DNA from 2 places in the Streptomyces siamensis genome. Region 2 is predicted to be linked to the other one. Evidence: riboswitches for the same ligand, from Rfam matches in the RefSeq annotation. Region 2 holds a riboswitch; the other holds the start of a gene.
The links. A riboswitch is a leader RNA that binds a small molecule or an ion and turns the genes downstream of it on or off. The one in region 2 is predicted to bind thiamine pyrophosphate.

Region 1: another riboswitch for thiamine pyrophosphate. It lies ahead of thiO (glycine oxidase ThiO); the one in region 2 lies ahead of ABEB03_RS42210 (purine-cytosine permease family protein).

Annotation. Positions count from the first base shown of each region.
Region 1 is NZ_BAABKB010000002.1:1,244,979-1,249,383, forward strand. Features, by position in the region: gene ABEB03_RS08245 (thiazole synthase) at 101-895, opposite strand; gene thiS (sulfur carrier protein ThiS) at 899-1,099, opposite strand; gene thiO (glycine oxidase ThiO) at 1,096-2,256, opposite strand; TPP riboswitch at 2,254-2,366, opposite strand; gene ABEB03_RS08260 (hypothetical protein) at 2,419-2,823, shown strand; gene ABEB03_RS08265 (NAD(P)/FAD-dependent oxidoreductase) at 2,852-4,078, shown strand; gene ABEB03_RS08270 (Rv2175c family DNA-binding protein) at 4,337-4,405, shown strand, end outside.
Region 2 is NZ_BAABKB010000047.1:31,458-35,862, forward strand. Features, by position in the region: gene ABEB03_RS42200 (alpha/beta fold hydrolase) at 1-609, opposite strand, end outside; gene ABEB03_RS42205 (alpha/beta fold hydrolase) at 606-1,460, opposite strand; TPP riboswitch at 1,626-1,720, shown strand; gene ABEB03_RS42210 (purine-cytosine permease family protein) at 1,711-3,126, shown strand; gene thiD (bifunctional hydroxymethylpyrimidine kinase/phosphomethylpyrimidine kinase) at 3,175-4,005, shown strand; gene gndA (NADP-dependent phosphogluconate dehydrogenase) at 4,107-4,405, shown strand, end outside.

The sequences.
Region 1 (4,405 bases), on a different contig from region 2:
GACTGCAGCCGAGCTGTGACGCGCGACGCACGCACGCGCGCACCGCTCTCGTACAGACGTCCGGTACGGGGTGGGGGTATCCCCGCGCGGGGCGGTTCCGTCAGAAGGCCGGACGCTCGGGATCCAGTCGTGCCATGCCCTCCGTGGGGGACGACGCCTCGGCGAAGTGACGGCGCGGGATGCGGCCGGCACGGAAGGCGAGGCGTCCCGCCTCCACCGCGTGCCGCATCCCCTCCGCCATCAGTACCGGCTCCTGCGCCCGCGTCACGGCCGAGGCGAGCATCACACCCGCGCACCCCAGCTCCATGGCGAGCGCCGCGTCGGATGCGGTCCCGGCGCCCGCGTCCAGGATGACCGGCACGCGCGCGTGCTCGGTGATCAACTGGAAGTTGTGCGGGTTGCGGATGCCGAGCCCGGAGCCGATCGGCGAGCCGAGCGGCATGATCGCGGCGCAGCCGACGTCCTCCAGCTTCCGCGCGAGCACGGGATCGTCGTTCGTGTACGGGAGCACGGTGAATCCGTCGTCGACCAGGGTCTCGGCGGCGTCCAGCAGCTCGATCGGGTCGGGCAGCAGCGTGCGCTCGTCGGCGATGACCTCCAGCTTGACCAGGTCGGTGCCGAGCGCCTCGCGCGCGAGGCGGGCGGTCAGCACGGCCTCGCCCGCGGTGAAGCAGCCCGCCGTGTTCGGCAGCACGCGAATGCCGAGGCGGTCGAGCACGGACAGGACGGAGCCGTGCACGGACGCGTCCACACGCCGCATCGCGACCGTCGTCAGCTCCGTTCCGGACGCCACGAGCGAGCGTTCCAGGACGTCGAGGCTGGGCGCCCCGCCCGTCCCCATGATCAGCCGGGACGAGAAGGACGTACCACCGAGGACCAGGGGATCGTCGGCCATGGGTCAGCCTCCCTGGACGGCGGTGAGGACTTCGACGCGGTCTCCCTCGGCCAGCGGCGTGACCGGCCACTGCGTGCGCGGGACGACCGTCTCGTTGAGCGCGGCCGCCACGCCGGAGGGGGCGGCGGTGAGCGTGGCGACGAGCGCGTCGAGAGCGGTCCCCGCGGCGATGTGCCGCCGCTCGCCGTTGACGAAGATGTTCATGCGGGCTGCTCCGTGAGGGCGGCGGCGAAGCGCCGCGGGGTGAAGGGGCGGGCCTCGTCGGGAAGTTCGCCCGTGGTCAGGACGTGCGCCATGGCGTCACCGGTGACCGGGGTGAGCAGCACGCCGTTGCGGTAGTGGCCGGTGGCCAGCAGGAGGCCGTCCAGGCCGGTCGGGCCGATCAGCGGCGCGTTGTCCGGCGAGCCGGGGCGCAGCCCGGCGCGCGTCTCGGTGAGCGGCAGCTCGGTGATACCGGGCACCAGCTCGTGAGCGTCACGCAGCAGCTCGTACACACCGCCCGCGGTCACCGTGGTGTCCCAGCCCAGCTCCTCGCTGGTCGCGCCCACGACGAGCTCGCCGCTCTCCCTGGGCACCAGATAGACCTGGCTGCCCCGGACGACCGCCCGGACCGTGCGGCTCAGGAACGGCGCGTACCGCTTCGGCACCGTCAGCCGCAACACCTGCCCCTTCACGGGGCGCACGGGCGGCAGCACCTCGTCGGGTACGCCCGCCAGACGCCCGCTCAGGCTCCCCGCGGCGAGCACCACCTGGCCCGCGGACAGTTCGGTGCCGTCGGTGGTCACGGCTCCCACGGCCCTGCCGCCCTCGACCCGCAGGCGCTCCGCCCACGTGCGGTGGAACACCACGCCGGCCCGCTCACTGGCCGCGACCAGGGCGCCGGCGAGCCGACGGGGGTCGATCTGGTGGTCGCCGTCGACCCGCAGGCCGCCGCGCACGCCGGGCGCGAGCATCGGCTCCAGACGGCGGCACTCACGGCCGCTCAGCCACTCCGACTCCAGCCCCGACCGGCGTTGCAGGGCGTGCAGTTCACGCAGATGGGCGCGGTCGTCGGCGTCCAGGGCGACGGCCAGCGTGCCGCACCGGCGGTACCCCACGTCCTGGCCGGTCGCCTCGGTGAGTTCGGCGGCGAAGTCCGGATAACGGCGCGCCGAGGCCAGGTTCAGGCCCAGCAGGGTCTGCTCGCCGTAGTGCAGTTCGGTGACGGCGGCGAGCATGCCGGCCGCGACCTGGGCGGCCCCGCCGCCGGGCTCGGGGTCCACGATCGCGGTGGCCAGCCCGCGTTGCGCGGCCCGCCAGGCCGTGACCAGGCCGATGATCCCGCCCCCGATGACGAGGACGTCGGGCGTTCGTGACGACATGGGCGTCCAGCCCCTCCCTTCGCCGGCATGACCCGGATCAGGTTCGTACGGTCGGAGGCCGCCCAGCCTCCCTCTCAGCCCGGTGCGTCCGGGCTCCCGCGAGTGCTTTACGTTGGCCACCCTAGCCCGCCGTCCCATGTCTCAGTAAGGGAGCCTCCGCCCATGGCCCGATCGCTCGACGGTGTCGTCCTCGCCCCTGTCGCCGACCAGGAGCCGGGGCAGGTGGGCACCCGCACCCGGTTCGTCTACCACGAGAGGAACGGGGAGATCTGGGCCGAGTACGCGGGCGGCGATGTGGTACGCGGCCACCTCGTGGGTACCCGTGAGGGTGACCGTCTCGACTTCCGGTACGTGCAGCTGGGACGTGCCGGCCGCACCTCGTCGGGCCACTGCGTCTCGCGCGTGGTGGAGCTGTCCGACGGGCGGCTGCGCCTGGAGGAGACCTGGGAGTGGGAGTCGCAGGCGGGCAGCGGGACGAGCACGGTGGAGGAGGTCGCCCGGGTGGAGCATTCGCCGGCGGCGGACGAGCAGGTGTGGAACAGCTCACTGAGCACGTCCGCTGACTGACGGATTGTCAGGTGTCTATGGTGATCAAGTGAGCGAGCAGACGCAGGCGCAGGAGCGTACGAAGCGGCGGGTCGTCGTCGTGGGCGCGGGCATGGCCGGTGTCCAGACCGCGGTCGCCCTGCGCGAACAGGGCTTCACCGGCACCATCACCCTCATCGGCGCGGAACCCCACCAGCCGTACGACCGGCCGCCGCTGTCCAAGGCCGTGCTGCTCGGCAAGTCCGAGGGTTCGGCCTTCGACGTCGACTTCGAGGCGCTGGACATCGAGCTCCGGCTCGGCTGCGAGGCGCTCGGCGTCCGCCCGGCCGACCACGAGCTGGACACCGAGGCGGGGCCGGTCCGCTACGACGTCCTGGTCGTCGCGACCGGCGCGGAACCGATCCGGCTGCCCGGCGCCGAAGGGGTTCCCGGCGTCCACCTGCTGCGCACCCTCGACGACGCGGAGCGGCTGCGTCCCGTCCTCGCCCGGCAGCACGACATCGTGGTCGTCGGGGCCGGCTGGATCGGCGCCGAGTTCGCCACGGCGGCGCGCGAGGCCGGCTGCAGGGTCACGGTCGTGGAGGCCGCCGACCGCCCCCTCGCCGGGGCGCTGCCCGCCGAGGTGGCCGCGCCGATGGCCGCCTGGTACGCGGACAGCGGGGCCGAGCTGCGCACCCACGCGCGCGTGGAGCGTGTCGAGCCCGGTGCCGTGGTGCTGGACGACGGCTCCCGGGTGCCCGCGGGCGCCGTGGTCGTCGGTGTCGGCGCCCGCCCGGCCACCGCGTGGCTGGCCGGCTCCGGCATCGAGCTGGGCGCCCATCGCGAGATCATGGCCGACGACCACCTGCGCACCTCCCTGCCGGACGTCTACGCGGTCGGAGACTGCGCCTCCTTCCCGTCGGGCCGGTACGAGGACCGCCTCCTGGTCCACCACTGGGACAACGCCCTGCAGGGCCCGCGCACGGTCGCCGCGAACATCATCGGCGAGGCCCCCGCCGCCTACGACCCGGTCCCGTACTTCTGGTCCGAGCAGTTCGGCCGCTTCGTCCAGTACGTCGGGCACCACGCCCCCGACGACACGACCGTCTGGCGCGGCGACCCGTCCGGCGCCGCGTGGACGGTCTGCTGGCTCCGCGACACCCGCCTCGTGGCCCTCCTGGCGGTGGGCCGCCCGAGGGATCTCGCCCAGGGCCGCAGGCTGATCGAGGCGGGCGCCGAGATGAGTCCGGAGCTTCTGGCGGATCCGGCGAGGCCCCTGAAGTCGGCGACCGCCTGACCGGGCGGCACCGCACCGGGGGCCGGCGGAGGCACCGGGGCGGAGGTACTCGGGCGAAGACACCGGGCGCACGGCGGCCGAGCCCGGGCCTTGTGGCGGAGAGTCCGGACGCAGAGCGACACCCGGCGCGCGGCGGGTCACCAGGGGTGCCGCGGGCGCGCGAGCCCGGGGCCGAACGGCGTGCGCGGAGCCGGACGCGGCGCGCGCCCGGACGGTGCCCGGGTACCGACTGTCAGTCCGGGATGGCAGGCTTGTCCCGTGACCGAGATTGACGCAAAGATCGATGCTCTCGTCCCCGCCTGGCTCACCCTCCCCGACATCGCCGAA
Region 2 (4,405 bases):
GGTGGCGCGGAGATCGGCCTGCAGCAGACCGTCCAGGGTCTCCTGCCAGACGTGCGCGGGAACTTTGAGGTTCTCCTCGACCATGGTCTCGACGAGGCCACGGGCGACCGGGCGGTCCCCCACGGCGGCGGCCATGAAGGCCTCGACGACATCGCGTGGCACGGGATCCGACAGCCCCTGCACGCTCTCCCGCATCGCGTCGACCGCCGGTTTGTCCGCGAGCGTCGCCGGCACACCGAGCAGCACCAGCCCGGCGATCCGGTCGGGGTGGCTGCCCGCGACGATCCGGGCCGGCACGCCGCCGGCGGCGGCGCCGACGAGGACGGCGCGCGGGATGTCCGCGGCGTCGAGGAAGGCCACGAGGTCGGCGGCGAAGTCCTCGGGCGCGTACCCGGTGGCAGGGCGGTCGGCGTCGCCGTGGCCGCGCAGGGTGGGCGCGTATCCGTGCAGGGCCGCCGGCAGACGCCGCAGCAGGGGCTCGAAGGACCACCAGGAGTCGGCCAGCCCGTGGACGAGGACGAGCGGTGTGCCCCCGGGGTACCCGGCCTCGGCGTACGGGAGGGTGGGTCCGTCGCGCAGCTGCGCGGACTTCAGGGAGATCACGGTCACGGCGTGCTGCCTCCTTCGGCCCGTCCGCCCGGGGCCGGCAGCCGGGAGATGAAGCGGGTGAGCGCGTCGACGTACTGCTCCGGGTGGGTGATGTGGGGGATGTGCCCAGCCCCTTCGAGGACCTGGTACCGCGCCTGTGGCACGGCCGCCGCCAGCCGGTCGAGGACCCTCGCCGTCCAGGGCGGGCTCTCGGAACCCCGGCTCAGCAGCAGCGGTACGGAGCAGCGGGCGAGGCCGTCGAGATCCAGGGTCGCCCAGCCGGGGTCGGACTGTTCGTCCAACCAGGTGGGCGCGTTGTGCACGAACGTCTCGCGCACCTCGGCCGGCAGCCGGTCCCACATGCCCGGCCCGAGGGCGACCTCCTCCACGAACAGCCAAGCGGCCTGCTCGTACTCGCCGTTGCGCAGATGGTCGAGGGTGGCGTCGATCGTGGCCTGGGTCGGGCGGAGTTCCGCCATGGCGTCCTGGTCGTCGGCGACGATCGCGAAGAGCGGGGGTTCGTGGGCGGTGACGCTCCGGAACAGTCCGGGGCTGCGTGTGGCCAGGCCCAGCGTGATCGAGGCCCCGAAGGAGTTGCCCGCCACGTGCGCGGACGCCCCCGCCACCTGCTCGATCACGGCCGCGAGGTCGTCCTCGTCCTCGCGCCGGGTGCCCTGACCCGGTGCCGCCTCACTGCGGCCGTGGCCCCGCCGGTCGTAGGTGATCACCCGGAACGACGCGCGGGCGTCGGCGTCGATGGCCGGCCGCCACGACATGTGGTCGTTCCAGGAGCCGTGGACCAGGACGAGCGGGTCGCCCTCCCCGACGACCTGGTAGTGGATGCCCAGGTCGCCCGAGTGAAGAAGCGGCATGCCGTGACTCCTCAGCGCGTCCGGGGATGACAGGGCTGCGGGCCGGCCCGCCATACGGTTGCCCCCAGTGTCCGCCGGGACGTGTGCGGCGTCGCCCCCGCGTCGGACATACGGGCTAACACCTGGGCTCACCCGCCGGGCGCGGCGTCCGTTAGGGTGTGCGTCGTACCGGACACGGGGTGCCCCGATCGAGGGCTGAGATCACACCCGTCGAACCTGAACCAGTTCGTACTGGCGGAGGGATGTCTTCATGCCATTGGCGCATGTTTCCGGCGGGCTGCCCGCCGACGGCCGGCCCGCCGTCTTCGACGGCAGGATGCCGAGCGCTCCCGGTGACCTGAGGGTCGAGGGACACGGAATCGAGCCCGTCCCCGAGGGGAACCGGTACGGCGGGGCGGGACGGCTGTTCACGGTGTGGTTCGCCCCCAATCTGACCATGACGGGTGTGTTCACCGGGACCATCGGCGTCGCGCTCGGCCTGGACTTCGGCACGGCGCTCGCCGCGGTCGTCCTGGGCACCGTGCTGGGCGCCCTGCCCACCGCGTATCTGAGCACCTGGGGCGGCCTCACCGGCACCGGTCAACTCCCTCTGGCGCGGCTGGCCTTCGGCCGTGCCGTGGCGCTGCCCGGCATCCTGCAGTGGGTGTCGTCGGTGGCCTGGGACGCGCTGATCGGGCTGTTCGGCGGGGACGCGCTGGCCCGGCTGTGCGGGTGGCCGTTCTGGGTCGGCGTACTGGTCATGATGGCCGCGCAGGGCGCCCTGGGCGTCCTGGGGTACGAGGCGATCCACCGCCTCCAGATCGTCATGACCTTCGTGCTCGCCGTCTCGTTCGCGGTCATCGCCTGGCGGATGCTGGACGGTGTCCACCCCGCCTCGACGGGTGCGGCGGTGGGTGCCGACCGTGCGGGCGCGTTCGTGCTGACCAGCACCATCGCGCTGAGCCTCGCCCTGTCCTGGGCGCCGTACGCGACGGACTTCAGCCGGTATCTGCCGCGGGGCACCTCCCGTCCGCGCATGTTCTGGTGCACGTTGCTGGGTCTCGTGGTGTCGTTCGTGGCCGTGCAGGTCCTCGGACTGTGGGGCGCGTCCGTGCTCACGGACCAGACGGCCGCGGGCGTCGACGAGTTGCTGGGCGGCGGGGCCGCCGGCGCGTTCGGACTGCTGGCGGTGGCGCTGGCGGCGGTGTGCAGCAACGCGATGAACGACTACAGCGGCTCGCTGGCGCTGCAGACCGTGGGGGTGCGTGTGCCCCGCCCGGTGGCCGCCGCGCTCGCCGCCGTGCTCGGCTTCCCGCTGGTGCTGTGGATGCACGCGGCCGACACCACCACGCGTTTCCAGAACGTGCTGCTGTTCGTCGGCTACTGGATCCCCGGGTTCGTCGCGATCGTCGTCGTGGACTGGGTCGCACGGGCCCGCGCCCGCGGTGGTGCGGCGTTCGACGTCACCGCCGAGGTGTCGCTGCCGCAGCCGGCCTGGCCCGCGCTGCTGGCGTTCGTCGCCGCGTTCGCCGCGGCCGTCCCGTTCATGGACACCGGACTGTACGTGGGTCCGGTCGCCGAAGCCCTGCACGGCGCCGACCTCTCCTACTACGTGGCGTTCCTCGTCGCGCTCGCCGTGTACGCCCCGCTGCGGTCGCGCGTCCGCACCGCCGTTCCCGTCCGCTGACGGCCCTGCACGCCGTCCGCACGCTGCACCGCTGAGAGGAGCACCCCCATGCCCCGGCCACCCCTGGTCCTGACGATCGCCGGTTCCGACTCCGGCGGTGGCGCCGGAATCCAGGCCGACCTGAAGACGATGCTGGCGCTCGGCGCGCACGGCATGAGCGTGATCACCGCGGTCACGGCACAGAACTCGGTGGGTGTGCAGGGTGCTTGGGAACTGCCCGTGGAGGCGGTGCGCGCCCAGTACCGCAGCGTCGTCGACGACATCGGCGTACAGGCCGTGAAGACGGGGATGCTGGCGTCGCCCGGTCTGGTCACGGCGGTGGCCGAACTGCTGGCGGACGTGCCCGCTCCCGTCGTCGTCGATCCGGTGAGCGTCTCCAAGCACGGGGACCGGCTGCTGGCCGACGACGCGCTGGACGCGGTCCGCGGCCGGCTGCTGCCGCTGGCGACGGTGGTGACGCCCAATCTCGACGAGGTCGCCGAGCTCACGGGCGTGACCGTGGAAGACGAGACGGGCATGCGCCGGGCGGCCGGGCGGCTGCTGGACTTCGGCCCCCGCTGGGCCCTGGTGAAGGGCGGTCATCTTCCGGGACAGGCCGTCGATCTGCTCACCGACGGGACCCAGGAGCACTGGCTGCGCGCGCCGCGGCACGACAACCGGCACACCCACGGCACGGGGTGCACCCTCGCCTCGGCGATCGCGGTGGGGCTGGCCGAGGGCCGTTCGGTGCCCGACGCGGTGCGCCAGGCCAAGGAGTACGTCACGTCGGCCATCGCGGCGGGCTTCGCGCTCGGTGCCGGCATCGGCCCCGTCGACCACGGATGGCGGCTGCGGGAGCGGCCCCAGGAACTCACCGCGCGGACAACGCCTTCAGGCTGAACGCCGCGGCCCCCGCCGTCCGTACTTGACCAGGAGAGCGACAGTCGACTGCTCGCCCGTCAGGTACGCGGGGACGCAGATCCGGATCCAAGGAGCACACCATGAAGGCGACCGCGCAGATCGGTGTCACAGGGCTCGCGGTGATGGGCCGCAATCTGGCCCGGAACTTCGCCCGGCACGGGTACACCGTCGCCGTCCACAACCGCACCCCCGCCCGGACCAAGGCGCTGGTCGAGGAGTTCGGGCACGAGGGCGCCTTCGTGGCGGCCGGAACGGCGGAGGAGTTCGTGGCCGCGCTGGAGCGCCCGCGCCGCCTCATGATCATGGTGCAGGCGGGCGCGGCGACCGACGCCGTCATCGAGGAGTTCGCCCCGCTGCTCGAATCCGGCGACATGATCAT